DNA from 2 places in the Microbacterium sp. SORGH_AS_0969 genome. Region 1 is predicted to be linked to the other one. Evidence: predicted binding sites of a transcription regulator. Region 1 holds the regulator's gene; the other holds the start of a gene.
The links. Region 1 encodes HrcA, which represses chaperone genes, less so after heat shock. Its sites were predicted from a motif close to TTNGCACTCGNNNNNNNCGAGTGCNAA; they were not measured.
Positions count from the first base shown of each region.

Region 1 (15,128 bases):
CGGGCCAGACGCTGCTGCGCGACCCCGACACGATGGATACGTTCGTCGACAGCTCCTGGTACTACCTGCGGTTCCTGTCGCCGGGAGACGAGACGCAGCCCTTCTCGGGGCGCGAGGCATCGAAGTGGGGCCCGGTCGACTTCTACATCGGCGGTGTCGAGCACGCGATCCTGCACCTGCTGTACGCGCGATTCATCACCAAGGCGCTGTTCGACATGGGCCTGGTGGAGTTCACCGAGCCGTTCTCGAGCCTCATCAACCAGGGCATGGTCATCCTCGACGGCGCCAAGATGTCGAAGAGCAAGGGCAACCTCGTGCTGTTCCAGGAGGAGCTCGACGCCCACGGTGCCGACGCCCTGCGCGTGGCGTTGGCGTTCGCCGGACCGGTGGAGGACGACAAGGACTGGAACGACGTCTCGACCACGGGAGCGGCGAAGTTCCTCGCCCGCGCGCTGCGCATCGCGCACGACGTCGACAGCGAGAAGGACGTCGTGTGGGCCGAGGGCGACCAGGCCCTGCGCCGCGTGACGCACCGCCTGCTGGCGGAGGCGCCGAACCTCATCGAGCAGACGAAGTTCAACGTGGTCGTCGCGCGCCTCATGGAGCTGGTCAACGCCACGCGCAAGGCGATCGACGGCTCCGCCGGCGCGAGCGACCCCGCCGTGCGAGAGGCCGCCGAGGTCATCGCGATGACCCTCGACCTCTTCGCCCCGCACACCGCGGAGGAGATGTGGCAGACGCTCGGCTACGACGGCTTCGTGGGACTCGCGACCTGGCGCCAGGCCGACCCGACGCTCCTTGTGGAGGACTCGGTCACGGCGGTCGTGCAGATCGACGGTAAGGTCCGCGGCACCCTCGAGGTCTCGGCCAAGATCGGCGCCGACGAGCTCGAGAAGCTCGCCCGCGGCGACGAGAAGGTGCGCCGGGCGCTCGGCGACCGTGAGATCGTGCGCGCGGTCGTGCGGCCCCCGAAGGTGGTCAGCTTCTCGACGAAGTGATCGTCGACTCCGGATGCCACGTCCCTGACGCTTTGCGAAGCGGTGGGGCGTGGCATCCGCCGTTCTGCCGAGGAAGCGAGGTCACTCGGCCCGCGCGAGGAGGCTGAGCCTGTCGAAGCCTCCGGGCCGGACGCCGGCACCCGTCGTTTTCACGTGCGGGAGTAGGAAGAGCCGTCCGCGGTGCGGGCGAGGAGACCTTCGTCGACGAGAGCGCGGCGGAGGCCGGCGACGTCACCCGTGACCTCGGCGAGCCGCGCGTTGATCTCGGCCTCCGTGATCGTCTCGTCGGCCGTGAGCAGCCGCGTCGCCAGGTGCTCGAGGACGGCTCGCCGGTCGGCCGCGCGAGCGGGCATGCTGACGAGGCGGCCACCCTCGAGAAAGCGATCGACGCCTTCGCGGCGGGGCGGGCTGCCCGCGGAGGCGAGGGCCTGCGCGAAGACACTCGTGACAGGTTCGAATCCGTCGGGCGTGCGCGCGACGAGTCCCGCGGCCGTGAGCGCCTCGACGATGCGGTGCGCTTTCTTCGCGGGAATCGCCGCGAGGCACTCGTCGACGGGCTGGTCGAGGACGATGCGGGCGTAGACCTCGCGCGCGCGATCGTCGGCGAGGGCGGCCAAGATTGCGCGCCACGCGTTTTCGTGCATGGGGTGATTCTCCTCCCCATCCCGCGCATCGTCGGATCCGTCCACGGATGACACGTGCGGGGCGGCGGACGAGTCGCGGCCCTTCCTAGGGTGTCCGAGTGACCGCGACTTCCGACCCCGCTGGCGACGCGCTCAGCGCGCGTCGACGGCTCGGGATCGGCGCCGTCATCGTGCTCGTCCTGCTCGCGTTCGCCGTGACCATCGGGATCGGCATGGTGCGCGGGGCGTCGGGCACGCAGGTCGTGTCCGTCGCGTCGTCCCCGAGCGTCACGGTGGCGGGCCCACCCGAAGCGGGACTCTACGTGCACGTCGCGGGCGCCGTGCGGTCCCCGGGGCTTTACCGGCTCGAGGCGGGCGATCGGGTCGCGGATGCCATCGCCCTCGCCGGCGGATTCGCGGAGAACGCGGAGCGGGCCGGGGTCAACCTCGCCCGCGCTGTCGCCGATGGGGAGCAGATCGTGGTTCCGATGGTGGGAGCGACGTCGGACGACGCCACGGGCGCGACCCCCGGAACAGCGGCGGGGGGCCTGATCGACCTGAACACCGCGACGCGCGAGCAGCTCGACACGCTGCCGCGTGTGGGACCGGCGATCGCCGACCGAATCATCGCGTGGCGCAAGGAGAACGGCCGCTTCACGAGCGTCGACGACCTCGGGTCCGTTCCAGGGATCGGAGAGAAGATGCTCGACGGGATCCGCGATCTGGTGCGCGTGTGAATCCCCTCCAGCGGCGAGCGATGCGCCCGACCATCGTCGCTCTCACCACCTGGACCGCGGCGGGCCTCGCGACATCCGCCCCGGATCTCGCGGTGCTCGCCGTCGCCGCGGCCGTCGCGGCGGTCGTCAGCGCGGTGACGTTCGCGCGGTTTCGGCATCCGACGCTCGGCATCGCCGCCGTCGCGCTCGCCTGCGCGGCCGCCGCAGCGGGCAGTGTCGCGGCGATGGGACCGGTGCGCGCCCAGATCGCGGCCCTTCAGGTCGAGGGCGGCCGTCAGCTCGAGGTCGATCTCACCGTGGTCGGACACGTGTCCGGCTCCGCCGATGGGGGAGCGTGGTTCGACGCGGTCGCGTCGCGGGTGAGCGCCGGGGCCGTGACGGTGACCGGCGAGATCCCGACCCGCGTCGGCGTGGATCCGCCCGGGCGAGCGGCCGTCTCGGCATCCGGTCTGGGCAGCGAGATCCGCCTCACCGGACGAGCGATTCCCGCGAAGCCGGGGGAGCGGGCCGTTCTCGTGCTGCGCGCGCAGGAGGTGACGCGCGCCCCACCGCCGGAGGGCGTGTGGGCCGGCTTCGAGGCGCTGCGCGATGGGCTGGTCGACTCGACGCGCGGGCTGCCGCAGCCCGGAGCCGGCCTCGTACCCGGCCTCGCGGTGGGCGATACCTCGAGTCTGGATGCCGCGACCGATGCGGCGATGAAGGCTTCGTCACTGTCGCACCTCACGGCCGTTTCCGGTGCGAACTGCGCCCTCGTCGTCGGCGCAGCCTTCATGGTGCTGGCGGCGCTGGGCGCGCCGCGCTGGCTGCGGGTGGTCGGGGCGACGGGGGTCCTCGCGGGATTCGTCCTGCTGGTCACGCCTGAACCCAGCGTGGTGCGCGCGGCGGCCATGGCCGCGATCGCCCTGCTCGCCGTGGCGCTGGGCCGCCCCGCGGTGGGGGTGGCGGTTCTCTCGGCCGCCGTGACCGTGCTGCTGATCACCGACCCGTGGCTGTCGACGTCGCTCGGCTTCGCCCTGTCGGCTGCGGCGACCGCAGCCCTGCTTCTCCTCGCTCGTCCGCTCGCGCGGGGCCTGGAGCGATGGATGCCACGCGCCCTCGCTCTCGCTCTCGCGGTGCCGACGGCGGCTCAGCTCGCGTGCGGCCCCCTCATCGTGCTGATCGACCCCCACGTGCCCGTGCTCGGCGTCGCGGCGAATCTCGTCGCCGACCCCGCGGCCGCCCCGGCGACCATCGCGGGGGTCCTTGCGTGCATCGCGCCCTTTCCCTGGCTGCGGGACGGTCTTTCGGCGCTGGCATGGGTACCCGCGGCCTGGATCGCCGCAGTCGCGCACACGACCAGTGCGATCCGCGCGCAGAATCTGCCCTGGCCCGACGGTGCCTTCGGGGCGGCTCTGCTGGCCGCGATCAGCTTCGCGATCGTCGTCGCCATCATCCGACCGGCGCGGGGTCCGCGCGTGACGGCGATCGCGACCGCGATCGTCGCGCTCACCGTCGGCCTGTGTGCGGGGAACGCGACCGTGCGGACGATCGCCGGCCCGCTCACGGTGCCGACCACGTGGGATGTGGCCATGTGCGACGTGGGCCAGGGCGACGCGACGCTGTGGCGGTCCGGAAGCGCCGTGGCTCTGGTGGATACGGGCCCGGAACCCGAGCGGCTGAGGGAGTGTCTCGACACCTTCGGGATCGACCACCTCGACCTCGTCGTGCTCACCCACTTCGATCTCGACCACATCGGTGGATCGGCGTCGGTGATCGGTCACGCGGATCTCGTCGTCCACGGGCCCGTCGACGTTCCCGAGGATCAGCGTCTGCTCGACCGCTTCGCGGCGGGCGGGGCACGGTTGACGCAGGCCTCGACCGGGATGACGGGCACCGTGGGGGAGACGCGGTGGCAGGCGCTCGGCCCCACGCCTCGAGACGAGCCCGGCAACGGTGCAAGCGTCGCCCTCGACGTGGTCGGCCCCGACTTCCCGCGCACGGTGCTGCTCGGCGATCTCGGTACCGACGCCCAAGCCGCTCTCATGCGCCGAATCGAGGTTCCACGAGTGGAGGTCGTCAAGGTGTCGCACCACGGCAGCGCCGACCAGGACCCCGAGCTCTACCGCCGCCTGCACCCAGAGATCGGACTCATCGGCGTGGGAGCGGAGAACCGTTATGGACACCCCACCGCAACTCTGCTCTCGACGTTGTCCGCCCTGGGGGTGGCGGTGGGACGCACGGACACCGATGGTGATCTCGCGGTGAGCATGGACGACGGGAGCCTCGTGCTGTGGCGGGCGCGGCCGCCAGGCTGAACGCTGCCGTGAGCCCACTTCGGCCGGCCAGCCCCCTGGCGCCGAGATGTCGGACCCCCTCGGTAGGCTGGGAGGGTGACCCCGGCTCCCCGACGCTCCGCTCCGGCGAAGGCCAAAACGGCCATCCCGCAGGTGTCGTGGCGAACGCCTCAGCCGGCGCCGGTCGTTCTCGTCTCCGGTCCCGAGGAGGTGTGCGCGGAGCGGGCGACCGCCGGCATCCGCGATTTCCTCAAGAGCGAAGACCCGACGCTCGAAGTCACCGACGTGCGCGCCGACGACTACGCCGCCGGCACCCTGCTGGCCGTCACCTCGCCCTCACTGTTCGGCGAGCCTCGTCTCGTCCGCGTCGGCGGTGTCGAGAAGTGCAGCGACACCTTCCTGAGCGAGGCGATCTCCTACCTGGCACAGCCGCAGGACGGCGCGACGGTCGTGCTGCGGCACACCGGTGCGAGTGTCCGAGGGAAGAAGCTGCTCGACGCCATCCGCGCGGGTCAGGGCGGCGGTATCGAGATCGCCTGCCCGGCCATCAAACGCGACTCCGACCGCTTCGACTTCGCCGTCGGCGAGTTCAAGACCGCGAACAAGCGCATCGCGCCGGTGGCTCTGCGGGCACTCGTGTCCGCTTTCGCGGACGATCTCACCGAACTCGCGGCCGCGTGCCAACAGCTCATCGCCGACGTGCCCGGTGACATCGACGAGCGCACGGTCGAGCGGTACTACGGCGGTCGCGTCGAGACCTCCGCGTTCACCGTCGCCGACACGGCGATCGCCGGGCAGTACGGCCCCGCGCTGCTCGCGCTGCGCCACGCCCTGGCATCCGGAGCCGACCCGGTACCCCTCGTCGCCGCGGTCGCCATGAAGCTCCGCACCATGGCACGCGTGGCGGGCACACGCGAGTCGTCCTCGCAGCTCGCTCAGCGACTCGGAATGAAGGACTGGCAGGTCGACCGCGCTCGGCGCGACCTCGTCGGGTGGACCGCCTCGAGCCTCGGCCGCGCGATCCACGCAACAGCCCGCGCCGACGCGGAGGTCAAGGGCGCCTCCCGCGACGCCGTCTTCGCCCTCGAGCGCATGATCACCGTGATCGCCACGCGCGCGCCGTACGGCAGCTGAGTTCCCTCACCGCCTCCAGCGAGCTGCGCGCTCTCGCGAACGCCCCGGAAGTGACGAGCGGAGGGGCAGGGACGAGCGGAGGACCGCCGTGCGATCGGCGCCCTCCGCTGGTCCCAGATCCTCCGCCGGGCACGCGAGCCCACGCACCTCCGGGAGCGCTCCAGGCCGCGCGGCCTCGATGACGCGCACGCCGCCGAAGTGACGAGGGGAGGGGCAGGGACGAGCGGAGGACCACCCGGCGATCAACCTCCTCCGCTGGTCCCAGATCCTCCGTGGAGCACACGAAGCCCACGCCACCGCCGCGGGAGGCCGCCGGAGAACACGGGCCGCCGCGCAGCCGCGAAGCCGCAGCCACGAACGCCCCCCCCCGAAAACGACGAAGCCCGCCCCGCGCGATGCGGGACGGGCTGTCGAGGTACGGCGGCTCAGAGAGCGGCGACCGACTTCGCGATGGCCGACTTGCGGTTCGCGGCCTGGTTCTGGTGGATGACACCCTTGCTCACGGCCTTGTCGAGCTTCTTGGTCGCGGTGGCGAGCGCCTTCTCGGCGGCTTCCTTGTCACCGGCCAGGACGGCCTCACGGGTGCGACGCACGTGCGTCTTCAGCTCGCTCTTGACGGCCTTGTTGCGCTCGCGCGCCTTCTCGTTGGTCTTGTTGCGCTTGATCTGCGACTTGATGTTCGCCACGTCGACGGTCTTTCGTTTGAGTGAGTGTTGGAAGTGCCGGGCGAGCGGTAGAGGGACGCTGCACCGGCGGTCGTGGAGGTCGGGAAAAACCCCACACGCAAGCCAAGGGCCAAGCTTATCAGGTCGACGCCTCGATCGTGGTGAGCGCCACCTCCAGCAGCGCGTTGAACACCCGCGGCCGCATCGCCGTCACGAGGTGCGTGGTCCGCGGCACGACGATCAGCTCCGCGTGCGGAGCGAGCGAGACGAACAGCTTCTCGTTCACGCGCAGCTGATCCCACTGCCCGTTGATGAACCACAGCGGAACCTGGATCCGCCGGACGGATGCCAACAGGTCGAGCACCGACAGAGACGCCAGGGCCGTGTCCTGCGCGTCGAAGGCGTACCCGCCCGCGCCGAAGTCAGGCCGGGTCTCGGGCGGCAGCGTCCGATCGAGCACCCGGTTGGTGAGACCGAGACCCCGGTCCGGGAGGCTGTCGAACCGTCGCGCGAGGAAGCGGTACGCCGCGAGCCCCACACCGCGGGGGATCGAGGTGCAGGATGCCGCGATGAACGCTGCAACCGGGGGAGGGTCCTCCCGCCCGACGTACTCGATGGAGAGCAGCCCGCCCATCGAATGCCCGACGAGCAGCACGGGGCCGCGGGTCGCGGCATCCTGAACCGCCCGATCGATCGTGGCGAACGCCTCGTCGAGCGTGAACTCTTCGCCGCGCCGGGTGCCGTGCCCCGGCAGGTCGACGGCCGTCACGGGATTCCCCCGATTCTCGAGGTGTTCGACCTGCGCCCGCCACATCGTCGCCGACGTGCGGATGCCGTGCACGAGCACGACCTGGACCGTCATGGCATCCACTGTAAAAGCGACCGCGGACAGCGACGTCGGCGCGCCCCCGTAGAATCGACGGAACATGTCACCGCGCGCCCTGAAGCCCCTCGAGCCGTCTGCCACCCCGCCGGAGCAGATCCGCAACTTCTGCATCATCGCTCACATCGACCACGGCAAGTCGACGTTGGCCGACCGCATGCTGCAGATCACCGGCGTCGTCGCCGACCGCGACATGCGCGCGCAGTATCTCGACCGCATGGACATCGAGCGCGAGCGCGGCATCACGATCAAGTCGCAAGCGGTCCGGATGCCGTGGGCCCTTCGACAGGCTCAGGGACCCGAGCAGACGTTCGCCCTGAACATGATCGACACGCCCGGGCACGTCGACTTCACCTACGAGGTCAGTCGCTCGCTCGCCGCGTGCGAGGGCGCGATCCTGCTCGTCGACGCGGCGCAGGGCATCGAGGCCCAGACGCTCGCCAACCTCTACCTCGCGCTCGAGAACGATCTGACGATCATCCCGGTGCTGAACAAGATCGATCTCCCGGCGGCCGACCCCGACAAGTACGCGGCCGAGCTGGCCGGACTCATCGGCGGCAAGCCCGAAGACGTGCTGCGCGTGAGCGGCAAGACCGGCATGGGCGTCGAGGACCTCCTCGACCTCATCGTCGAGAAGATCCCGGCACCGGTCGGCAAGGCCGACGCACCCGCTCGCGCGATGATCTTCGACTCCGTCTACGACGCGTACCGCGGCGTCGTCACCTACGTCCGCATGGTCGACGGTGCCCTGTCGCCGCGCGAGCGCATCCAGATGATGTCGACCACGGCGACACACGAACTCCTCGAGATCGGTGTCTCGAGCCCCGAGCCGATCCCGACCAAGGGTCTCGGGGTGGGCGAGGTGGGCTACCTCATCACGGGTGTGAAGGACGTCCGCCAGTCGAAGGTCGGCGACACGATCACCAACCAGCGCAAGCCCGCGACCGAAGCCCTGGCCGGCTACACCGACCCGAAGCCCATGGTGTTCTCGGGCATCTACCCGATCGACGGCAGTGACTACGCGGAGCTGCGCGAAGCGCTCGACAAGCTGAAACTCTCGGACGCCTCGCTGCAGTACGAGCCCGAGACCTCGGTCGCCCTCGGCTTCGGGTTCCGCTGCGGATTCCTCGGCCTGCTGCACCTCGAGATCATCACCGAGCGCCTCTCGCGCGAGTTCGGTCTCGACCTCATCACCACGGCTCCCTCGGTCACGTACGAGGTGACCACCGACACCGGCGACACGGTCTCCGTCACGAACCCCAGCGAGTACCCCGACGGTCGCGTGGCCTCGGTGTCGGAGCCGATCGTCAAGGTCGGCATCCTGCTCCCGAAGGACTACGTCGGCACGGTCATGGAGCTCTGCCAGTCGCGCCGCGGAACCCTGCTCGGTATGGAGTACCTCAGCGAAGACCGCGTCGAGCTGCGCTACCACATGCCCCTCGGCGAGATCGTGTTCGACTTCTTCGATCACCTCAAGTCCCGCACGCAGGGCTACGCGAGCCTCGACTACGAACCGGCCGGTCAGCAGACCGCCGACCTCGTGAAGGTCGACATCCTGCTCCAGGGCGAGAAGGTCGACGCGTTCAGCTCGATCGTCCACCGCGAGAAGGCCTACGCGTACGGCACTCTCATGGCCGAGCGCCTGCGCAAGCTCATCCCGCGCCAGCAGTTCGAGGTGCCCATCCAGGCCGCGATCGGCGCGCGCATCATCGCGCGCGAGACGATCCGCGCCATCCGTAAAGACGTCCTCGCCAAGTGCTACGGCGGTGACATCACCCGAAAGCGCAAGCTCCTCGAAAAGCAGAAAGAGGGCAAGAAGCGCATGAAGATGGTGGGCCGGGTCGAGGTGCCGCAGGAGGCGTTCATCGCCGCCCTGTCGGGAGACGTCGAGGCCAAGAAGTAGAACGGGAGGCATCATGCGTCGGCAGAACTTCACCGATGACACGGTCGACTACGCCGCCGTCGGCGCCACCCAGGCGCACGACCTGATGCAGTACCCGCCGGAGCACTCGGTCCCCGCCGAAGACGCGTGGCGGATCGGCAGCGGCGAGGAGCGCTTCGCCGCGGCCAGCGAACTGCTGCTGTCGTGGGCTCCGCTGCGTTCGGGCGATCTGAGCATCAGCGATGTGCGTCCGGCATCCGGAGGCGGATACTCCGGCGTGGGGTTCGACGCCGACGGGGCACCCATCGCTCCGAGCAGCCTCGAGCCCGAGCAGCGCTTCGCCGCCGACGGCACGCCGTTCGTCAGCCCCGGTACGGGAGTACGCCTGCACGGCAAGGTCGACGGGCACCGCGCCGACGCCGAGCTGCGCGTCATCTCGGTCTTCGAAGAGCCCCGGCGCGTCGGCTTCATCCTCGGCACCGTCGGGCACTCGAACGTGAGCGGCGAGGAGCTTTTCATCGTCGAGTGGCGCGACAACGACGAGGTGTGGTTCGTGGTCCGCGCGTTCGACCGGCCGACCGTGCCCTCGTACCGTCTGTTCACGAGCCGCCTCCGCCGCCGTCGGCGGGCGCTCTTCACGCAGTACCTGCGCGCGATCTCTCCGCTGTACACGTCCTGATGGGCGGACCCCTTCCCCTCGGAGACCCCGCTCCCGCCGATGGGCGATTGCCCGACGACCTGACGATCGATCCGACGACGGACTTCGGCGTCTACCTGCACGTGCCGTTCTGCCGCGTTCGCTGCGGATACTGCGACTTCAACACCTACACCGCGAGCGAGCTCCGCGGAGCGCGGCAAGACGACTTCGCCGACACACTCGCGGCCGAGGTGCGCCTGGCGGGCAGGGTGATGGATGCCGCGGGCCCCCGCCGCATGGCATCCACGGTGTTCTTCGGGGGAGGCACGCCGACCCTGCTGCCGCCCGGCGACCTCGCGCGGATGCTCGACGCGGTACGGACTGAGTTCGGCATCACCGACGGCGCCGAGATCACCGTGGAGGCCAACCCCGACACGGTCGACGATGCCGTGATGGAGACGCTGGCGGCCGCCGGAGTGACCCGCGTGTCGGTCGGAATGCAGTCGGCTCGACCGCACGTCCTGGCGGCTCTTGACCGGACGCACGACCCCGCGAATGTCGCGACCGCAGTCGCGTCCGCCCGCCGAGCCGGCCTCGATGTCTCGCTCGACCTCATCTACGGCGCACCGGGGGAGTCTCTCGACGATTGGCGCGCATCGCTCGAAGCGGCCTCGGTCCTCGAGCCCGACCACATCTCGGCCTACGCTCTCATCGTCGAAGACGGCACGAAGCTCGTGCGACAGATCCGCTCGGGCGCGGTCGCCATGCCGGATGACGACCTGCAGGCCGACATGTACGAGCTCGCCGACGAGGTGCTCGCCGCCGCCGGGTACGACTGGTACGAGGTGTCGAACTGGTCGCGGGGCGTCGCCCACCGTTCGCGGCACAATCTCGCGTACTGGCGGGGGACCGACTGGTGGGGCTTCGGCCCCGGTGCCCACAGCCACGTCGCGGGACTCCGCTGGTGGAACGTCAAGCACCCGGCCGCGTACGCGCAGCGTCTGGCCGCCGACGAGTCGCCCGCCGCTGCGCGAGAGCGGCCCGACGAAACGGCTCGGCGTCTCGAATCTGTGCTGCTGCGCAGCCGGATCCGCGAGGGTCTGGCGGTGTCGGAGCTGCACGGCGAGGGCCGCAAGGCCGTGGCCTCCCTCATCGCCGACGGTCTCGTCGAGGGTCCGGATGCCGTGCGCGGGCGCATCGTCCTCACCCGGCGCGGGCGCCTCCTCGCGGATGCCGTCGTACGGGCCCTCACCGCCTGACGCTGCCCGCAGTCGGGCCGAGTCCACGGCATCCGCGAGCCCCCGGCGACGACGCGCGCCGATCCCGTAGAATTGGCACTCACGACTTCGGAGTGCCAAACGGGAGGAGCAGCTCATGGTGTCGGAACGCGGCCTTCAGGTGCTCCGCGCGATCGTGCAGGACTACGTCGACACACGCGAGCCGGTCGGCAGCAAGGCCATCGTCGATCGTCACGCGTTCGGGGTGTCGGCCGCGACCATCCGCAACGACATGGCGCTGCTCGAAGACGAAGAGCTCATCGTCGCGCCGCACACCTCCTCGGGCCGCGTCCCCACGGACAAGGGGTATCGGGTCTTCGTCGACCACCTCGCCGAGCTGCGCCCGCTCTCGAGTGCCCAGCGCAGCGCGATCACCTCGTTCCTCGACCAGGCGGGCGACCTCGACGACCTGCTCGCGCGGACGGTGCGCGCACTGACGCAGTTGACCGGTCAGGTCGCGATCGTGCAGTACCCGTCGTTCGCGCGGGCGAACGTCACTCACGTCGAGCTCGTCGCGCTCGGCGGGCCGCGCGTGCTCGTCATCCTCGTCACCGACACCGGGCGCGTCTCGCAGCGGATCGCGCTCGTCCCGGCCGAACCCGCCGAGCCCGAGATCGTGCAGCTGCGCGCGCGGGTGGGTGCCGTGCTGGTCGGGCGGAGCGTCGCCGACAGCGTCCAGCGAGTGGCCGACGCCCTCGCCGACGGACCGCGCCCGGGCGTCGCCATCGACGCGATCGCCGACGCGGTACTGCGCGTGGTGGGCGAAGAGCTCGAGGAGTTCCGCCAGGATCGCCTCGTGATGGCGGGAGCGGCGACCCTCGCCAAGCGCGAGCAGGACTTCCGTGGCAGCATCTACCCGCTGCTCGAGGCCATCGAGGAGCAGGTGACGCTCCTGCGCCTCATGAGCGAGATGGTCGCGGACGACAAGGGCCTCTCGGCCAGCATCGGCCGCGAGAACGAGCCGTTCGGTCTCATCGAGGCGTCCGTCCTCGCGAGCCGGTACGACGGCTCCGCCGGCGGCGCGCGGGTGGGTCTGCTCGGCCCCACCCGCATGGACTACTCCTCCAACCTCGCGGCGGTCCGCGCCGTCGCGCACTATCTGACCCGGATGCTCGAAGACGACGACAGTTCCCGCTGACGACGAGCGCGACGAACCCCCCGCGACGAGCACCCCACCGAGAACGATCCCGCGCAAGCGGGCAGGAAGGCGACTGTGGCTGACCACTACGAGGTCCTGGGCGTCGAGCGCGACGCCAGCCCCGAAGACATCAAGAAGGCGTACCGACGCCTGGCGCGCCAACTGCACCCCGACGTGAACCCCGGAGAAGACGCGTCCGAGCGCTTCAAGCTCGTCACGCACGCTTACGACGTGCTCAGCGACCCCGAGCAGCGCCGTCGCTACGACATGGGCGGCGACCAGAACCCCTTCGGCGGCGGGGGAGCGGGCGGCTTCGGCGGTTTCAGCGACATCTTCGAGACCTTCTTCGGCGGAGCTCAGGGCGGCGGGGGCCGCGGGCCGAGGCCCCGTTCACGGCGTGAGCGCGGTCAGGACGCGCTCGTGCGCGTGACCCTCAGCCTCGGCGATGTCGTGTTCGGCGTGCATCGCGACCTCGAGGTCGACACCGCCGTGCTGTGCGAGACGTGCCAGGGCGCGTGCACGGCTCCGGGCACGAGCGAGGTCACGTGCGACATCTGCCACGGCTCGGGCCACGTGCAGCGCACGGTCCGCAGCCTCCTCGGCAATGTCGTCACCAGCCAGCCCTGCAACGTCTGCCAGGGTCACGGCACGACCATTCCCTACCCGTGCAACACCTGCCAGGGCCAGGGACGCGTTCGCGCGCGCCGCACCGTCTCCGTCGACATCCCCGCCGGCGTCGAATCGGGTCTGCGTCTGCAGCTCCCGGGCTCGGGCGAGGTGGGTCCCGCCGGCGGCCCCAACGGCGACCTGTACATCGAGGTCACCGTCGAGGCGCACGAGGCCTTCAGCCGCGAGGGTGACGACCTGCTCGCCACGCTTGAGGTCTCGATGCCGGACGCCATCCTCGGCACGACCACGACGATCGAGTCGCTCGACGGGACCGTCGACCTCGAAGTGCGTCCCGGCGTCCAGTCGGGCGACGTGCTGACGATCAAGAACCGCGGCATCACCCCGCTGCGCGGAAGCCAGCGCGGCGACCTCAAGGTGGGCGTGCAGGTGGTCACCCCGACGCGCCTCGATCACAAGGAGCGCGCCCTCATCGAGGAGTTCGCGAAGCGGACGAGGGCCCCGAAGCCCCGCCTGGCCGAGCACCAGCAGGGCATGTTCGCGAAGTTCCGCGATCGTTTCCGGCACTGACCGTGGCTCTGCATTTCGTCACCGACGAGGCGGCATCCGCTCAGCTCGGTGACATCGTCGAACTCACCGGCTCTGAGGCGCACCACGCGGCCGCGGTGCGTCGGGTGCGCGTCGACGAAGCCGTGACGCTGGGGGATGGGCGGGGGACGTGGCTCTCGGGCCTCGTGACCGGGGCGTCGCCGAAGCAGGTCGACGTCCGGGTCACCGGCCGCGACGAGGTGCCCGCGCCGAGTCCGCGCTTCGTCCTCGTCCAGGCGCTCGCCAAGGGCGACCGCGACGAGCTCGCGGTCCAGGCGGCCACCGAACTCGGCGTCGACGCCATCGTGCCCTGGCAGGCCTCTCGGAGCGTGTCGCGCTGGGATGCCAAGGCCGAAAAGGGCCTCGCCCGCTGGCGGACCATTGTGCGTGAGGCCGCGAAGCAGGCGCATCGCGCCTGGATCCCCGAGGTCGAGGGCGTGGCGCGCACAGCGGATCTCGTCCGGCTCGCCGCGACGTCGCAGGTGCTGGTGCTCGAGCCGTCGGCATCCGCTCGCCTCACCGCCGCCGCGACGGAGGCGTCGGACGGTCGCGACGTCGTGCTCGTGGTCGGCCCCGAGGGCGGGATTGCCCCCGAGGAGCTCTCGGCGCTCGCGGACGCCGGCGCACGGCTCGTGCGGCTCGGCGACACGGTCTTGCGCACCTCCACCGCGGGGGCCGCGGCGATCTCGGTGCTCTCGGCGGCGCACGGTCGCTGGTGAGCGGGGCGCGTCCCTGGTTTGGGGCGCGTTCTTCCGTTTGGGGCGCGGTAGTTCACGCCCCAAACGGTGAAATGCGCCCCAAACGCCGGAAGCCGGTCGCGCGCCGTGGGGAGGTGGGATCGGTCCGCCCCGGTGTCGGAGGCCGTCGATAGACTGGATGCCATGAGCGAACCCTCCGTTTTCACGCGCATCCTGCAGGGCGAGATCCCGGCCGAGATCGTGGCCGAGACGGAGAACGTCTTCGCGATCCGCGATATCGCTCCGCAGGCGCCGGTGCATCTGCTCGTCATCCCGAAGACCGCCGAATACCGGAACGTGGTCGAGCTCGCGGCGGGCGACCCCGACCTCCTGAGCGAAGTCATCGGGCTGGCCAACACGGTGGCCGCCGAGCACGCCGACGGAGATTTCCGTCTCATCTTCAACACCGGCGAGGGTGCCGGTCAGACCGTCTTCCATGTGCACGCCCACGTCCTCGCGGGCGGCCTGAACGAAAAGAGCCTGGGTGGCTGATTCCCCCGAAGAACACGTCGTCGACCGCATCGAGGTCGATGGCGTCGCCATGGTGCAACTCCTCGGCCCGCAGGATCGTCTCCTGCGCGTGGTCGAGAAAGAGCACCCCGACGTCGACGTGCACGTGCGCGGCAACGAGGTCACGCTGTCCGGGGCTCCGGGCGCCGTGCGCGCGGCGCGCGGCCTCGTCGACGAGCTGCTCGCGATGACGCGCTCCGGCCAGGGGCTCGACCCGGCCGACGTGTCGAGTTCGAACCGCATGCTGCGCTCCGACGGCGGTCCCCGTCCGTCCGAGGTGATGGGCGAGGCGATCCTGTCGTCGCGCGGCAAGGTCATCCGCCCGAAGACCGCCGGGCAGAAGGCCTACGTCGACGCGATCGAAGAGAACACCATCGTGTTCGGCATCGGTCCCGCCGGGACGGGCAAGACCTACCTCG
Region 1 is NZ_JAUTAG010000001.1:3,265,832-3,280,959, forward strand. Features, by position in the region: gene leuS (leucine--tRNA ligase) at 1-998, shown strand, start outside; gene QE388_RS15325 (DUF2087 domain-containing protein) at 1,148-1,642, opposite strand; gene QE388_RS15330 (ComEA family DNA-binding protein) at 1,741-2,358, shown strand; gene QE388_RS15335 (ComEC/Rec2 family competence protein) at 2,379-4,652, shown strand; gene holA (DNA polymerase III subunit delta) at 4,728-5,765, shown strand; gene rpsT (30S ribosomal protein S20) at 6,191-6,451, opposite strand; gene QE388_RS15350 (alpha/beta fold hydrolase) at 6,570-7,292, opposite strand; gene lepA (translation elongation factor 4) at 7,357-9,216, shown strand; gene QE388_RS15360 (DUF1990 family protein) at 9,230-9,874, shown strand; gene hemW (radical SAM family heme chaperone HemW) at 9,874-11,091, shown strand; gene hrcA (heat-inducible transcriptional repressor HrcA) at 11,207-12,247, shown strand; gene dnaJ (molecular chaperone DnaJ) at 12,323-13,444, shown strand; gene QE388_RS15380 (16S rRNA (uracil(1498)-N(3))-methyltransferase) at 13,447-14,181, shown strand; gene QE388_RS15385 (HIT domain-containing protein) at 14,344-14,691, shown strand; gene QE388_RS15390 (PhoH family protein) at 14,741-15,128, shown strand, end outside.

Region 2 (15,128 bases), 620 kb from region 1:
TCGGGGTCGTCTGGGTCGTCGACATCGCGTTGCGCGGCTACGTTCTCGACATGTCGGCCACCGTGTCGTGGTGGCGGTTCGCGGTCGCGCCGATCGCGGCTGCGGCGGGGATGGTGGTCTGGGGTGCACTCCTGCGGACGAAGGCGCCGCGGCGCGCCGTCGACGCGACATCGGCGGGCCGGCGCACCTGGACGACGTTCGGCTCCCGCCGCGGCATCCGGATCCTCGTCGCGCTGATGCTCGTCACCTCGTGCATCGTCGTCGTGTTCGGTCAGATGTCCACTGCTCTCGACCCGGGCGTCGCCGCTCACGTGGCCCTGGACGTGCCCAACGTCGAGGCGCCACCCATCGTGACCGTCTTCCCCGGTTGGGCCTATGGCATCCCGTTGCTCGCGGGAGTGGTCGCGCTCGCCGCCGCCGTCGTGTTCGCCCTGCACCGGAACGCCGTGCGTCCGTTCTCGGACCGTGTCCGGCTCGACCTGGAACGCTCCGGCCGATCCGATGCGGCGCGTGACGTCGTCACGCTCGCTCTCGGTGTGGTGCTCATCGCGCTCGGCGGGCTGCTGCACATGGCGCGTTCGGGTGCGGTCACGACCATGATCGTCATGACGGATTCGGGTGCCGAGGCGCGCCACGACGTCTCGCTCCCGCACGCCGATCTGATCCTCGCCGGAGGGTTCGTGGCACCGTTCCTGCAGATCGCAGGCTGCATGCTCCTGGCCCTGCTGGTCGTCCGCGCCATCGGTCTCGTCCGCGCCCGACCGCGGCGCTCCGCTTCGCCGGTGGAGGTACCGGCATGACGGATGCCACGCGCACGCGACCCGAGAACGTCACCGCTCCCATCGATCTGCACCGCTTCTTCCGCGGTCTGATCCTGTCGGGCCGGCTCGGAGCGGGGGAGAAGCTGCCCACCGTCCGGCAGGCCGCCGCCGACTTCGGTGTCGCGCCCGGCACCGTGCAGAAGGCGTACCGGGCTCTCGAGCACGAGGGCCTCATCGTCAGCCGGGTGGGATCGGGGACGCGCGTCGCGCCGGGTGTCGCTCCGCTGCCGGCCGACCTGACCCGGCAGCTTCGCACCCTCGTCGACGCGGCCGTCGCCGAGGGGGTCGCGGTCGACACCCTCGCCGACGTGCTCCGGGTGATGTGGAACGACGCGCACGCCCGCTGAGCGAGGCGACGAGCACCGTCGGCTCCCGTGGCGGCGCGTGAGGCGTCGTACGATCGACGATGGCCCTCACGGCGAGCGGCCGCGAGGAGAGCACCATGGCGCAGCGCGGGTCGATCGTCGCCGCCGTGGGTGGCGCCGTCGCGGTGGGGGCGATGACCGCGGTGCAGACGCGGGTGAACGGCAGCCTGGGCGCGGCGCTGAACGACGGCGTCCTCGCGGGAGCCGTCTCGTTCGGCTCCGGGCTCGTCGTGGTCTTGGCGATCGCCCTGGTGCTTCCTGCCGGGCGGCGCGGGATCGGTCGTCTGCTCGCGGGGGTGCGAGCGCGATCGATACCGGTGTGGATGCTGCTGGGCGGAGCCGCTGGCGCTTTCACCGTCGCGAGCCAGGGGCTGACCGTCGGGGCGATCGGGGTCGCCCTGTTCACCGTCGGGTTCGTCGCGGGCCAGACCAGCGGGGGACTCGCGCTCGATCGGGCCGGCTACGGTCCGGCCGGCGTGGTGGCGGTGACCCGCCCCCGCCTGATCGGCGCCCTCCTGGCGATCGCGGGGGTCGGCGTCTGTCTCGCAGACGGAGCGGTCGGCAGCGTGCCGCTCTGGATGATCCTCATCCCCGTCGTCGCCGGAGCCGGAGTGTCGTGGCAACAGGGCACCAACGGGCGACTGCGAGTGCGCGTCGACAGTCCTCTCACGGCGACCCTCGTGAACTTCCTCGGTGGCACGATCGTGCTGATCGCCGCTGCCGCCATCCACATCGGATTCGCCGGCCCGCCTCGCGCTCTCCCGACCGATCCGTGGCTGTACCTCGGCGGGACGATCGGCGTCGTCTACATCTTCCTCTCGGCGCAGATCGTGCGACGCACCGGAGTGCTCCTGCTCGGACTCGGCTCCGTCACGGGTCTGCTGAGCACGTCGGTCGTGCTCGACGCGTTCTGGCCGGCGCCCGCGGCCCCCTCGACACCGATCGCCCTTCTCGCCGCGGGAACCGCCCTCCTGGGTGTCGCGGTCGCGACGGTCCCGTGGCGCCGCCGCACACGCTGACGCCGCCGGCGACCACGTCACCGGCGGCGTCACGCGGGAGGATCTCAGAGAGCGGCGGCTTCGCCCTTCGCCTTCTTCCCGGATTTGGCCCCGGGCAGTCGCGAGATGTGCTTCGTGGCATCCACGGTCTTCCGGCGAACCGGACGCGAGCGCTGCGGCTTACCGCCGACGTAGAGCCACCCCAGCAGGACCTCGCCCTTCTTCAGACCGTGGGCCTTCGCCAGCGACTTGCTGCGCGTCTTGTCGTCGGTGCGCCAGAACACGCCGAAGCCGGCCTCGTCGAGCGCGAGGCTCAGCATGTGGGCGACTCCGGATGCCACGGCTTCCTGTTCCCACGCGGGGATCTTCTTCGACGACACGTCGGCGACGACGGCGAGGATCAGAGGGGCGCGGCGCGGCTTGGAGGAATGACCCTTCTTGCCGTCCGCCTTGTTCAATGCGCGGGCGAGGATGTCGCGATCGCTCCCGCGGATCTCGATGATCCGCCACGGGCGCAGGGACTTGTGATCGGCGACGCGACCGGCTGCGGCGACGAAGGCCTCGAGCTCGACGCTCGTGGGAGCGAGATCGGTGACCTTCGACCACGACCGACGGTCGCGCATCGCCTCGAGCGCGCTCACGCCTGCGTTTCCGGGGTGAAGGTGAGCGACAGCGAGTTCATGCAGTAACGGTCGCCGGTGGGCGTGCCGAAGCCGTCGGGGAACACGTGGCCGAGGTGCGATCCGCAGTTCGCGCAGCGAACCTCGGTGCGCTGCATGCCGTGGCTGTTGTCTTCGAGCAGCTCGACGGCCTCGGGTCGCACCGACTCGTAGAAGCTCGGCCACCCGCAGTGCGAGTCGAACTTGGTGCCGCTCTGGAACAGCTCAGCACCGCACGCGGCGCACGTGTAGAGGCCCGCGCGGCTCTCGTCCAGGAGCTCACCGGTCCACGCGCGCTCGGTCCCCGCCTGCCGCAGCACCGCGTACTGCTCGGGCGAGAGCTCCTCGCGCCACTGGTCGTCGGACTTTTCGACGGCATAAGTCATTGGAAGGTCCCCTTCGTTCACGTCCTATTCTCTCGTGCCGGACGCCGGTCAGGTCGGCGCGAGAGAATTCTCGGATGCACCAGGATGCCGTGACCACCGTCGTCGATCGCTACCGCCGATTCGCGCGCGACGAGGCTCCCGGTCGGTCGGTGCTGTACGCGATCTGGGCGGAGCGCGTCGTCGCCGACGCCGAGGTGACCGAGATCGTGGCGCGCATCGCGGAGACGCACCGCCAGCCGCCGCTCGTGTTCGCCGTGACGCGTCTCCTCGGTGCGCCGGACGCGGTCGACGCCTGGGCGGAGTGGGTGGTCGCGCACGCGGACGCCCTCGTCGCGGATTGCGATCGCCGGAGCGTACAGACGAACGAACCCCAGCGCTGCGCGGCGTTGCTGCCGGCGCTCTCGCTCATCGAGGGGCCGATCGCGCTGCTCGAGGTCGGCGCGAGCGCGGGTCTGTGTCTGTACCCCGATCGCTACTCCTACCGCTATCGCCGGGGTGCGGAGGTGGTCGCTCTCGACCCGGTCGACGGACCGAGCCAGGTCGTTCTCGAGTGCGACCTCGACGGTGCCCCATCCCTGCGGATGCCCGAGATCGTCTGGCGCGCGGGCATCGACCTGAACCCTCTCGACGCCCGCGACGCGGAGGACCGGGCGTGGCTGACGGGACTGGTGTGGCCGGGGGAGGAGGGACGGCGCGAGCGTATCGTCGCCGCGCTCGACATCGCGGCATCCGATCCTCCGCGCCTCGTCGAGGGTGACGGCGCCGCCACGCTGCCGGCGCTCGCCGCGGACGCCCCGCGAGAGGCGACGCTCGTCGTCACGACGCCCGGCGTCCTCGCGCACGTTCCTCGCGCGCGGCGCGGCGACGTGATCGCCGCAGCACAGCGGGCGGGACGCTGGATCACCCTCGACGCACCGGGACTCCACGACGGGTGGACGAGCCCGCCGGACGTGCGCTCGGACGGCTTCGCGCTCGCGCTCGACGGCGAGGTGCTCGGGGGCGTGGATCCTCTCGGGGCGTGGGTGGCGTGGCATCCCGGGATCCGCTCCGCCGCGCAGTAGCGTGGCGCCGTGCCTCTTTCCGACCGCGACCGCGAGATCCTCGCTTTCGAGGGTGAATGGCGTCGGCACGGGGGTGCGAAGGAGGAGGCGATCCGCAGCGCCTTCGACATGCCGCCCGCGCGCTACTACCAGCTGCTCGGGCGAGTGATCGACCGCCCCGAGGCCCTCGCGCACGACCCGATGCTCGTTCGTCGTCTGCGGCGTCTGCGTGACGGCGACCCGCGCACGCGGCTCGACCGCGCCGCGACCCTGTGACGGGGCGCAAAGGCAACGACCGGTAGCATCGTCCAATGGCCAGATCGACCTTCCCTCGGGATTCGCTTCGACGACCTCCCCGCCGAATCCGGCCGCGTCGGTGCGCACCGCGCTGAGAACCCGCATCTCCGGGGTTGGGTCGTGTTCCTGTGGGCGGCGGTGGCCACCGTGGTCCTCATCGCCGTCGGCATCTTCGGAACGATCGTGGTCTCGGGGCGCATCTCGTTCGGCTCCGAGCCCGTCGCGACGCCGACGATCGTCCCCACGACCCCGGCGGTGATCGACCCCTCGTACTCTGTCGTCGTGCTCAACGGCACGTCCGACGAAGGTCTCGCCGGCAACCTGCGCGATCAGATCATCGCGGCGGGGTGGGCGGCGGACACGGTCCAGACCGGCGACTCCGACACGACCGACTTCGCGACGACGACCATCTATTACCTGCGCCCGGAAGACGAGCAGGCCGCCCGGGGGCTCGCAGACGCCATCGGAGGGGCCGAGGTCGCGCAGAGCGACTTCCTGCAGCCCACCGACGACCCGAACACGCCCGACGACGAGAGTGCCGAGAAGCGGCTGATCGTCGTGATCGGCCTCGATCGCGCGGCGGCCCAGCCCACCCCCTGACGCCCTCGCGGCCCGCGTGTTTCCGCGGCGTAAAAAGTTGGGTGCACGCACGTCAACAATGCCGCTGACGGCCGATTCCGCGCATCTTCGCGTGCTTACGTTGACCTCGTCATCCAGCAACACAGGAGATTCGCATGACGCAGGGCACCGTCAAATGGTTCAACGCCGAGAAGGGTTACGGCTTCATCACCGTGACGGACGGCCAGGACGTTTTCGTTCACTACTCGAACATCGAGATGTCGGGCTTCCGTGTTCTCGAGGAGGGGCAGGCGGTCGAGTTCACCGTCGGCTCCGGCCAGAAGGGACCGCAGGCCGAGTCGGTTCGCCTGATGGCTTAACACGACGTTTCGCACGCCGTGGCATCCGTTCGACGGATGCCACGGCGTCGTGCTGTGCGGCACGGCTCGCGGCTTGCACTCCCTAGGGGCGAGTGCCAGAATGAGTTAGCACTCGCTTTCGTCGAGTGCCAAAATCTGGAAGTCACCCGTCCGGGAGGGACGACACACTTATGGCAAAGATCATCGCTTTCGACGAGGAGGCCCGCCGCGGCCTCGAGCGCGGCCTCAACACGCTGGCCGACGCCGTCAAGGTGACGCTCGGCCCCCGCGGTCGCAACGTCGTGCTCGAGAAGAAGTGGGGCGCTCCCACGATCACGAACGACGGCGTCTCGATCGCCAAGGAGATCGAGCTCGACGACCCGTACGAGAAGATCGGCGCTGAGCTGGTCAAGGAGGTCGCCAAGAAGACCGACGACGTCGCGGGTGACGGCACCACCACCGCTACCGTCCTCGCTCAGGCGCTCGTTCGCGAGGGCCTGCGCAACGTCGCCGCCGGCGCCGACCCCATCTCGCTCAAGAAGGGCATCGAGAAGGCCGTCAAGGCCGTCACCGACGAGCTTCTCGCCTCGGCGAAGGAGGTCGAGTCGAAGGAGCAGATCGCCGCGACCGCCTCCATCTCGGCCGCCGACCCCGCGATCGGCGAGCTCATCGCCGAGGCCATCGACAAGGTGGGCAAGGAAGGCGTCGTCACCGTCGAGGAGTCGAACACCTTCGGCACCGAGCTCGAGCTCACCGAGGGCATGCGCTTCGACAAGGGCTACATCAACCCCTACTTCGTCACCGACCCCGAGCGTCAGGAGGCGGTCTTCGAAGACCCGTACATCCTGATCGCGAACCAGAAGATCTCGAACATCAAGGACCTTCTGCCCATCGTCGACAAGGTGATCCAGGAGGGCAAGGAGCTCCTCATCATCGCCGAGGACGTCGAGGGCGAAGCTCTCGCGACGCTCGTGCTCAACAAGATCCGCGGCATCTTCAAGTCGGCGGCCGTCAAGGCCCCCGGCTTCGGCGACCGTCGCAAGGCGCAGCTCCAGGACATCGCGATCCTCACCGGCGGCCAGGTCATCACCGAAGAGGTGGGCCTCAAGCTCGAGAACGCGACCGTCGACCTGCTCGGCCGTGCCCGCAAGGTCATCATCACCAAGGACGAGACCACGATCGTCGAGGGTGCCGGTGAGTCGGAGCTGATCGAGGGTCGCGTGACCCAGATCCGCCGCGAGATCGAGAACACCGACAGCGACTACGACCGTGAGAAGCTCCAGGAGCGCCTCGCGAAGCTCGCCGGTGGCGTCGCCGTCATCAAGGCCGGCGCGGCCACGGAGGTCGAGCTCAAGGAGCGCAAGCACCGCATCGAAGACGCCGTCCGCAACGCGAAGGCCGCCGTCGAAGAGGGCGTCGTCGCCGGTGGTGGCGTCGCGCTCATCCAGGCGGGCAAGACGGCGTTCGCGTCGCTCGAGCTCTCGGGTGACGAGGCCACCGGTGCGAACATCGTCAAGGTCGCCATCGAGGCCCCGCTCAAGCAGATCGCGCTGAACGCCGGTCTCGAGCCCGGTGTCGTCGCGAACAAGGTCGCGGAGCTCGAGGTCGGTCACGGCCTCAACGCCGCAACCGGCGAGTACGGCGACCTCTTCGCGCAGGGCATCATCGACCCCGCCAAGGTCACGCGCTCCGCGCTGCAGAACGCCGCGTCGATCGCCGGTCTGTTCCTCACGACCGAGGCCGTCGTCGCCGACAAGCCCGAGAAGGTCGCCGCTCCCGCGGGCGACCCGACGGGTGGCATGGACTTCTGATCTACGCCTGACGCGTCATGAGAACGCCCCCTCCTTCGGGAGGGGGCGTTCTCTCGTTCTCGGCCGCGACCGAACCCGCGGGCGACCCAGATGAGATGACTCGCGCCGAATACTCGCGGCGGGAGCGTCAGGGTGAGCATTCGGCGCACGTCAGCGTGCTCGTCCTCGTTCCCCTCGTTCCACGTCAGCGTGGCGAGGGGAACGAGGGGGAGCGGACGAGGCCGCGGGTACGGTGCGGGGGGCGGGCGCGGGCACCGCGAGGGGCGCCGTGTTGCCGGGCGCAGGGCAGGCGGGTGACAGCGAGCGCGGGGCGCGGAAGGGTCACGCGGTGGGTGGCTCGGGCCGGTAGTCCTCGGGGAGACGCTGGAGCGGCTGCGTCTCGATCAGCGCGTGCTCCTGCGCGTCGCGTCGATCGGCGAGGGGAAGGGAGACCCGGAAGGTCGCTCCTCCGCCGGGGGTGTCGACGACCTCGACTTTTCCATGCAGAAGATCGACGATGGATGCCACGATCGACAGGCCGAGACCCGACCCGCCCGTCTCCCGCGTGCGCGAGGTGTCCGCCCGCCAGAACCGCTGGAAGATCTGGTCGCGAATCTGCTCGGGAACCCCTTCGCCGTGGTCGATGATCTCGATCCACCCCATGTCGGCATCGGCATCCACTCCCACGCGCAGTCCGATGGGGGAGTCGTCGGGGGTGAACCGCCGCGCGTTGCCCAGAAGGTTCGTCACGACCTGTCGCACCTTGTTCTCGTCGCCCAACACGATCGGCGCGAGGCGGGGCGACGAACGCACGGAGTTCGGCGCGGTCGTCGGCGAGGACGACGCCTCGGCGGGGGACTCGACGACCGGTCCGTCGCCGGTGTCCTTCGCGCGTCGCCGCAGCCGTGACAGTGTGGCACCCGCGATCGCCATCGCCGAGGTGGTGGGAGCGACCCGACGCCGACCGTTCGGGCCGGTGGCATCCGTCTCCGTCTGCGGCAGCACTTCGAGGCGCATGACGGGCAGCACGATCTCGTCGCGGCTGGTCGTGTCGTCGACCGTGACCTCGCGCTGCGGTGAGGTGACGCGCAGGTCGAGGGCGGCGTCGCGCGCGATGGGGCGGAGGTCGATCGCGGTGATGCTCACGTCGCGACGCTCGTCGAGGCGCGCGAGAGCCAGGAGGTCTTCGACGAGGGCACCCATGCGGATCGCCTCCTTCTCGATCCGCTCCATCGACTGGGCGACATCCTCGTCGGAGCGGATGGCACCCATCCGGTAGAGCTCGGCGTAGCCGCGCATCGTGACCAGGGGAGTGCGCAGCTCGTGGCTCGCGTCGCCGATGAACCGGCGCATCTGCCGGACGGTGGCGTCCCGCTGTCCGAGCGCTCCGTCGATGCGCGCGAGCATGGCGTTGATCGCCGTCTTGAGGCGACCGACCTCGGTGTCGGGGACGATGTCGGTGAGACGTTGGCTGAAGTCGCCGGCGGCGATGTCCATCGCGGTGGTCTCGACCTGATTCAGACTCCGGAACGTGAGGGTCACGAGCCAGCGGGTCAGCAGCGCGCTCGCTATGAGGATGAGCAGAGCGACGAAGCCGTAGATGCCGACGTAGGCCGCGACGATCCGATCCGTCGGTCCGAGCGGCTGGATCACCATCTGGGTGTAAGAGCCGCTGTTGGGTACTTCGAAAAGACCCACGCGCGCGATGAAGTGCTGCCCCGTGACCGGGTCATCCAGGTCGATGCGCTTGTCGAGCTGGGTGTAGGTCTGCGGCGTCGTGAACGTGTCGGGCAGTTGCGGCGTGGCCTTCGTCGACGTGCCGTTGAAGAAGGCCTCGCGCTGGCCCTCGGCGTTGTAGACGACGACCATCGACCCGATCTGCGGGGCGTTCTCGACCGGCGTGAACACCATCCGACCGTCTTCGTTGGTCGTCGTGAAGATGGTGTTCGCGATGTTGCCCGCCGCCTGCTGTGCCAGCTGCTCGTCGAGGTTGTTCACGAGCGTGGTGCGCAGGAAGACCATCGTGCCGATGCCGGCGGCGAACAGCCCGACCGCGAGGAGCGTGACAGTGACGCCGGTGACCTTGGCCCGCAGGCTCAGTCGGCGCCACCAGCGCGTCACGGCATCGTCGGAGTGCAGGAGGAGGCTCCGCTCAGACGGTCTTGCCCGACTTCAGCATGTAGCCGAAGCCGCGCTTGGTCTGGATCAGCGGCTCCGAGGAGTGCGGATCGATCTTGCGGCGGAGGTAGGAGATGTAGCTCTCGACGATGCCGGCGTCGCCGTTGAAGTCGTACTCCCAGACGTGGTCGAGGATCTGCGCCTTCGACAGCACACGGTTGGGGTTGAGCATGAGGTAACGCAGGAGCTTGAACTCCGTGGGGCTGAGGTCGATCGAGACGTCGCCGACGCTGACGTCGTGCGTGTCCTGGTCCATCGTGAGCTCGCCCGTGCGGATGATCGACTCCTCGTCGGCCTGCATCGTGCGGCGGAGGATCGCCTGGATGCGCGCGACGATCTCGTCGAGGCTGAACGGCTTGGTGACGTAGTCATCGCCTCCGGCGTTCAGCCCCATGATCTTGTCTTCGGTCTCGTCCTTGGCCGTGAGGAAGAGGATCGGAGCGGTGTAGCCGGCGCCGCGGAGACGCTTGGTGACACTGAACCCGTTCATGTCCGGCAGCATCACGTCGAGCACGATGAGGTCGGGTTCTTCTTCGAGCACGGCCGAGATCGTCTGCGCGCCGTTGGCCACGGCTCGCACCTGGAAACCGGCGAAGCGCAGGCTCGTGATGAGCAGATCGCGGATGTTCGGTTCGTCGTCCACGACGAGGATGCGAGGAGCTGTCATGCCCTCATTATCGTGACTGCACCCAGCAAAGTGCTGGATATGGAACGGAAAGCCGCACCCTGGTATGTCTCAGGCGGCCGCGGCGTCGATTCCGTCGGCATCCAGAATCGTGTACGCGTACCCCTGTTCGGCGAGGAAACGCTGGCGGTTCTGCGCGAAATCCTGGTCGACCGTGTCGCGCGCGATGAGCGTGTAGAAGCTCGCCGTGTGGTTCGACTGCTTCGGTCGCAGCAGGCGCCCGAGGCGCTGCGCCTCTTCTTGACGCGACCCGAAGGATCCCGAGACCTGGATGGCGACCGACGCCTCGGGCAGGTCGACCGAGAAGTTCGCGACCTTCGACACGATGAGGAGCGAGATCTCTCCCACGCGGAAGGCCTGGAACAGCTCTTCGCGCTCCGCCACGGGGGTCGCCCCCGTGATCTTCGGCGCGTCGAGGGCCTCGGACAGCTCATCGATCTGGTCGAGGTACTGACCGATGACGAGGATGCGCTCGTCGGGGTGGCGCTCGACGAGCCGGCGCACGACGTCGATCTTCGCGGGAGCCGTCGCGGCGAGCCGGTAGCGGTCTTCGTCGGCCGCGGCGGCGTATTCGAGCCGCTCGCCGGCGGGCAGGTCGATGCGCACCTCGTAGCACGCGGCCGGCGAGATGAAGCCCTGCGCCTCGATCTCTTTCCACGGCGCGTCGAACCGCTTGGGGCCGATCAGGCTGAAGACGTCGCCCTCGCGTCCGTCCTCGCGGACGAGCGTGGCGGTCAGCCCCAGGCGCCGTCGCGCCTGCAGGTCGGCGGTGAGCTTGAAGACGGGAGCGGGGAGAAGGTGCACCTCGTCGTAGAGGACCAGACCCCAGTCGAGCGCGTCGAGCAGGGCGAGGTGGGCGTACTCTCCCTTCCGCTTCGCGGTGAGGATCTGGTACGTCGCGATCGTGACGGGCTTGATCTCTTTGACCTGGCCCGAGTACTCGCCGATCTCGTCGGGGGTGAGAGTCGTGCGGCGGAGCAGTTCGTCGCGCCACTGCCGGGCGCTCACGGTGTTCGTCACCAGGATGAGGGTCGTCGTGCGGGTGTCGGCCATGGCGCCCGCTCCGACGAGGGTCTTGCCCGCCCCGCAGGGGAGCACCACGACACCCGAACCGCCCTCGGAGAACGAGTCGACGGCCTGCCGCTGGTACGGGCGCAGGCTCCACCCGTCCTCGGCGAGATCGATCGGGTGCGGGGTGCCCGGTGTGTAGCCGGCGAGGTCTTCGGCGGGCCAGCCGATCTTGAGGAGCTCCTGCTTGATGTGCCCTCGCGCCCACGCGTCGATCAGGTAGGTGTCGGGCGTGGGGTGCCCGATGAGCAGGGGCGAGATGCGCTTGTTGCGCGAGACCTCGCCGAGCACCGCCGGGTCGGTCGAGCGGAGGACGAGCTCGTTCTCGTCGTTGCGTTCGATGACCAGGCGTCCGTAGCGGTTGACGGTCTCGCGGATGTCGGTGCTCACCGAAGCCGGGACCGGGAAGCGCGACCAGCGGTCGAGCGTCTCGAGCATCGCGTCGGCGTCGTGGCCGGCCGCCCGCGCGTTCCAGAGCCCCAGCCGGGTGATCCGATAGGTGTGGATGTGCTCGGGTGCGCGCTCGAGCTCGGCGAAGACCGCGAGCTCATGCCGCGCCGTCTCCGCCTCGGGGTGTGCGACCTCGAGGAGGACGGTGCGGTCGCTCTGCACGATCAAGGGGCCGTCAGCCATAGCGTTCGAGTCTACCGGGGTCGCGGCGGTCGAGCTTCACGCGGCGTCACTCGACGGGTGCGATCCCGTCGATGTGCGAGAGCGGGAGCGTGCGCTCGACGTCGGCGCCCCGGTCACGGCCGCGGAGTCGGCCGCCTCCCAGTCCCGTCGCCTCCAGACGGAACACGCGCGTCGAACCGTCGGGCAGGCGAACGGTCACGTCGATGATCGCGCGGGCACGCACCGCCTGGTCGAGTTCGCGTTCGAGCCAGGCGGCATCCGAGTCCTCACCGCCAGCGCGTACGCGCCCGATGAGCGGCGCGTAGGTCTCGAGGGGATCCGTCGACGGGGTGTCGGCGGCCAGCCGGGCGCGCTCCAGCGTCCTCGGGGCGCCGGACTCGTCGACGGCGACGGCGGGGTAGTGCGCGTCGGTCAGCGCCCAGAAGACGACGTCGGCGGCGACGTGCGACTCGAGGGCGTCGTCGGCGCGCGACAGTGCCACCGAGCGCAAGGACTGGTCGACCTCCATCGCCTGCAGAAGAGTCGGGTCGGTCGTCGTGACCCGCGTCAGTCGCGTCTCCGGGTCGCTCGAGACACGGACGCGTCCGTGCTGCGCCGAGGTCCGCTCGATCACGTAGGCCAGGGGCTGCGGCAGCCCGGTGAGCGACAGGTCGGTGAGGAAGTCGCGCAGAGACTCGGCCGTCTCGCCGCCGGTGATGGCTGCGCCGATCGTCGCGGCGCTGAACCGGTAGCTCGACGCCTGTGCCCGGGATTCTCGCGTCGCCATGCTCCGCAGGCGCACATCGAGGTGCGGAGCGAGCGGACCCGGGGCGATGGCCGTGAGGTCGTTCTGGAGGTACACGCGGTCGACCTCGGGCGGAAGGAGGTCGCGGAGGGCGGAGACGTCGACCTCGTCGCCCGCCGCGAGCCCGGAACTCCAGGGAGGAGTCTGGTCGGCGGCGTCGATGAGGCCCCATGCCGAGAAACGCTCTCGCCACAGCGCCGCCCGCTCCGCGCCGGACGGGTCGAAGGGCAGTGCGTCGGGCCAGCTCGCGCTCGGGATCCAGCCGCCCTCGGCTGTGCGATACGCCCGGGGCAGGACGTCGCGCAGGGTCTTCGCGGTCTCCTGCCATCGATCGAGGGTGGGTAGGCGCAACCACGCCTTGCCGGCGGGGGTGACCAGCCACGCGCGGCCCGTGCTGCCCAACAGACCGACGGATGCCGCGATCCCGACGAGCAGATCCGCTTCCTCGGGTGTCTCCACGGCTCCCGCATCCACGAGGCGCCGCCGCTCGGTGGCGCCGAGCGATCCCGAGCCGATGCGTCCGAGCGGTGCGTCGAGAGTCAGGAGGAGGACGTCGGCCAGGGCCGCGGCGTTGGTGAACGCGGCTTCGGCGGCGGCATCGGATGCCGCGGCTCGGCCGGGGCGGGAAGGCTCGGCATCCGGGATCCCGTCGGGGAACGTCTCGCCGACGATCGTGGCGACCGCTGCGTAGGCGACGCCGTCGTCGCGCACGAGAGCTCGCGCGACGAGCGCGGCGCGCACCTCGGTGAGTACGGGCGATCCGGTCGAGACGGCCGCGACGAGGGCTTCGGCCTCGGTCCGCGTCAACGGGGGGAGTGCGCGGGAGATCGAGGGGGGATCGAGCAGCGCATCCGCGGCGTCGAAGGTGTCGCGCCACGTCGCCGAGGGTGAGACGTCGCGCTCGAGGAAGAGCTGAGCGAGGTCTTCGTCGGCCCGTGCGCTCAACGAGACCGCCAGTGCGCGTTGGTCGGAGGTCTCGGGCACGGTCAACGCTCCTTGTTCGCGCGTGCCCTTCGCACGAAGCTCATGATGAGCACGGCCACCAGGCACGCGAACGCGACCGGGGGTGCGATGTAGAGCAGAACGCCCACCGTCGGCCAGATGCCGGTGCTCATGTCTGCCTTGGCCGTCGACGCGATGATGATCGCGAAGAAGCTCACGACGGACAGGATGAGCAGTCCGAGCGACATGAACGCCAGGATGCGATCGATACGGCGGATCGGGACATCGCCGTCGGGGGTGCGTGTGCTCATCGCCCCTCAGCCTACTGCCTGGCACGCGTGGCGTAGGCTGAAGGGCCGGGATCCGTTCGGGTCCCGGGTTCCACCGCGCGTTCGCGCATGTCTTTCAGCGAGGTTTCCATGCCCACCGGCAAGGTCAGGTTCTACGACGAAGAGAAGGGCTTCGGCTTCATCGCCACCGATGACGGCCAGGACGTGTTCCTGCACGCCACCGCCCTGCCCGCCGGAACCCCCGCGCCCAAGGCCGGCACGCGCCTCGAGTTCGGCGTCGCCGACGGCAAGCGTGGTCTGCAGGCCCTGTCGGTGCGCGTCCTCGAAGCACCCGTGAGCATGGCGAAGCGCTCGCGCAAGCCCGCCGACGACATGGCGATCATCGTCGAGGACCTCGTCAAGCTCCTGGACGGCATCGGCGGCGATCTGCGTCGTGGCCGGTACCCGAGCGGTGCGCACGCCAGCAAGATCGCCGCGGTACTGCGCAAGGTCGCCGATGACTTCGAAGCCTGAGCAGCCGGTCGACGACCGACTGCTTCACGCCCACGACCTCGCGCTGAGCGCGCTGCACGAGATCACCCCCGCCGACACGGTGGGGCCGCCCGCCGACTACATCGTCGAGAACGACGGCGTCGTCTCGCTGCGGTTCCACACGCGCCTGCTCGGATACCCCGGGTGGTACTGGACCGTGAGCGTGGCCGTCGTCGACGACGCCGAGCCGACGGTCCTCGAGGCGGAGCTGATGCCCGGCGAGGGCGCGCTCCTGGCACCCGAGTGGGTTCCCTGGGCGACGCGCCTGGCGGATTACCAGGCGGCGCAGGCCGCCGCGGCGGAGAGCGGCGAGTCGGATGACGATGTCGACGATGACGATGTCGATGTCGATGATGACGATCTCGACGGCGAAGACGACGACGCCGAAGACGACGACGAGTCGGAGGACGAGCCGAAGGCGCGGTTCCACGCCGGAGACCTCGACGGTGTCGACATCGATGAGTTCGACGAGTCGGGTGACGCCGAGCCGGAGTCCGAGGACGACTCGGACGGCGACGAAGAAGACGGCGACGAAGAAGACGACTACGAAGAAGACGACGACGAAGACGACGAGGACGAGCGCGAACGCAGCTACTGATCCCGTGAACGACGAAGGCCGTCCCGCGCGTGTGCGGGACGGCCTTCGTCGTTCGATCAGGTGCCGGGCAGGCGTTCGATCGTGTAGTCGATCGCGCCGATGAGACGGCGGACGTCATCGGGCTCGATCGAGACGAACGTCGCGAC
Region 2 is NZ_JAUTAG010000001.1:2,649,380-2,664,507, forward strand. Features, by position in the region: gene QE388_RS12390 (hypothetical protein) at 1-800, shown strand, start outside; gene QE388_RS12395 (GntR family transcriptional regulator) at 797-1,168, shown strand; gene QE388_RS12400 (DMT family transporter) at 1,228-2,205, shown strand; gene QE388_RS12405 (nitroreductase family protein) at 2,250-2,807, opposite strand; gene msrB (peptide-methionine (R)-S-oxide reductase MsrB) at 2,822-3,229, opposite strand; gene QE388_RS12415 (DUF2332 domain-containing protein) at 3,304-4,290, shown strand; gene QE388_RS12420 (DUF3263 domain-containing protein) at 4,300-4,545, shown strand; gene QE388_RS12425 (LytR C-terminal domain-containing protein) at 4,687-5,166, shown strand; gene QE388_RS12430 (cold-shock protein) at 5,301-5,504, shown strand; gene groL (chaperonin GroEL) at 5,675-7,294, shown strand; gene QE388_RS12440 (cell wall metabolism sensor histidine kinase WalK) at 7,616-9,295, opposite strand; gene QE388_RS12445 (response regulator transcription factor) at 9,426-10,118, opposite strand; gene QE388_RS12450 (DNA repair helicase XPB) at 10,188-11,837, opposite strand; gene QE388_RS12455 (helicase-associated domain-containing protein) at 11,884-13,605, opposite strand; gene QE388_RS12460 (multidrug ABC transporter ATPase) at 13,608-13,874, opposite strand; gene QE388_RS12465 (cold-shock protein) at 13,983-14,366, shown strand; gene QE388_RS12470 (DUF3027 domain-containing protein) at 14,350-14,982, shown strand; gene serC (phosphoserine transaminase) at 15,039-15,128, opposite strand, start outside.
Region 2: groL (chaperonin GroEL) is a predicted target of HrcA. The motif match lies at 5,610-5,636, and genes of this name have one in related genera.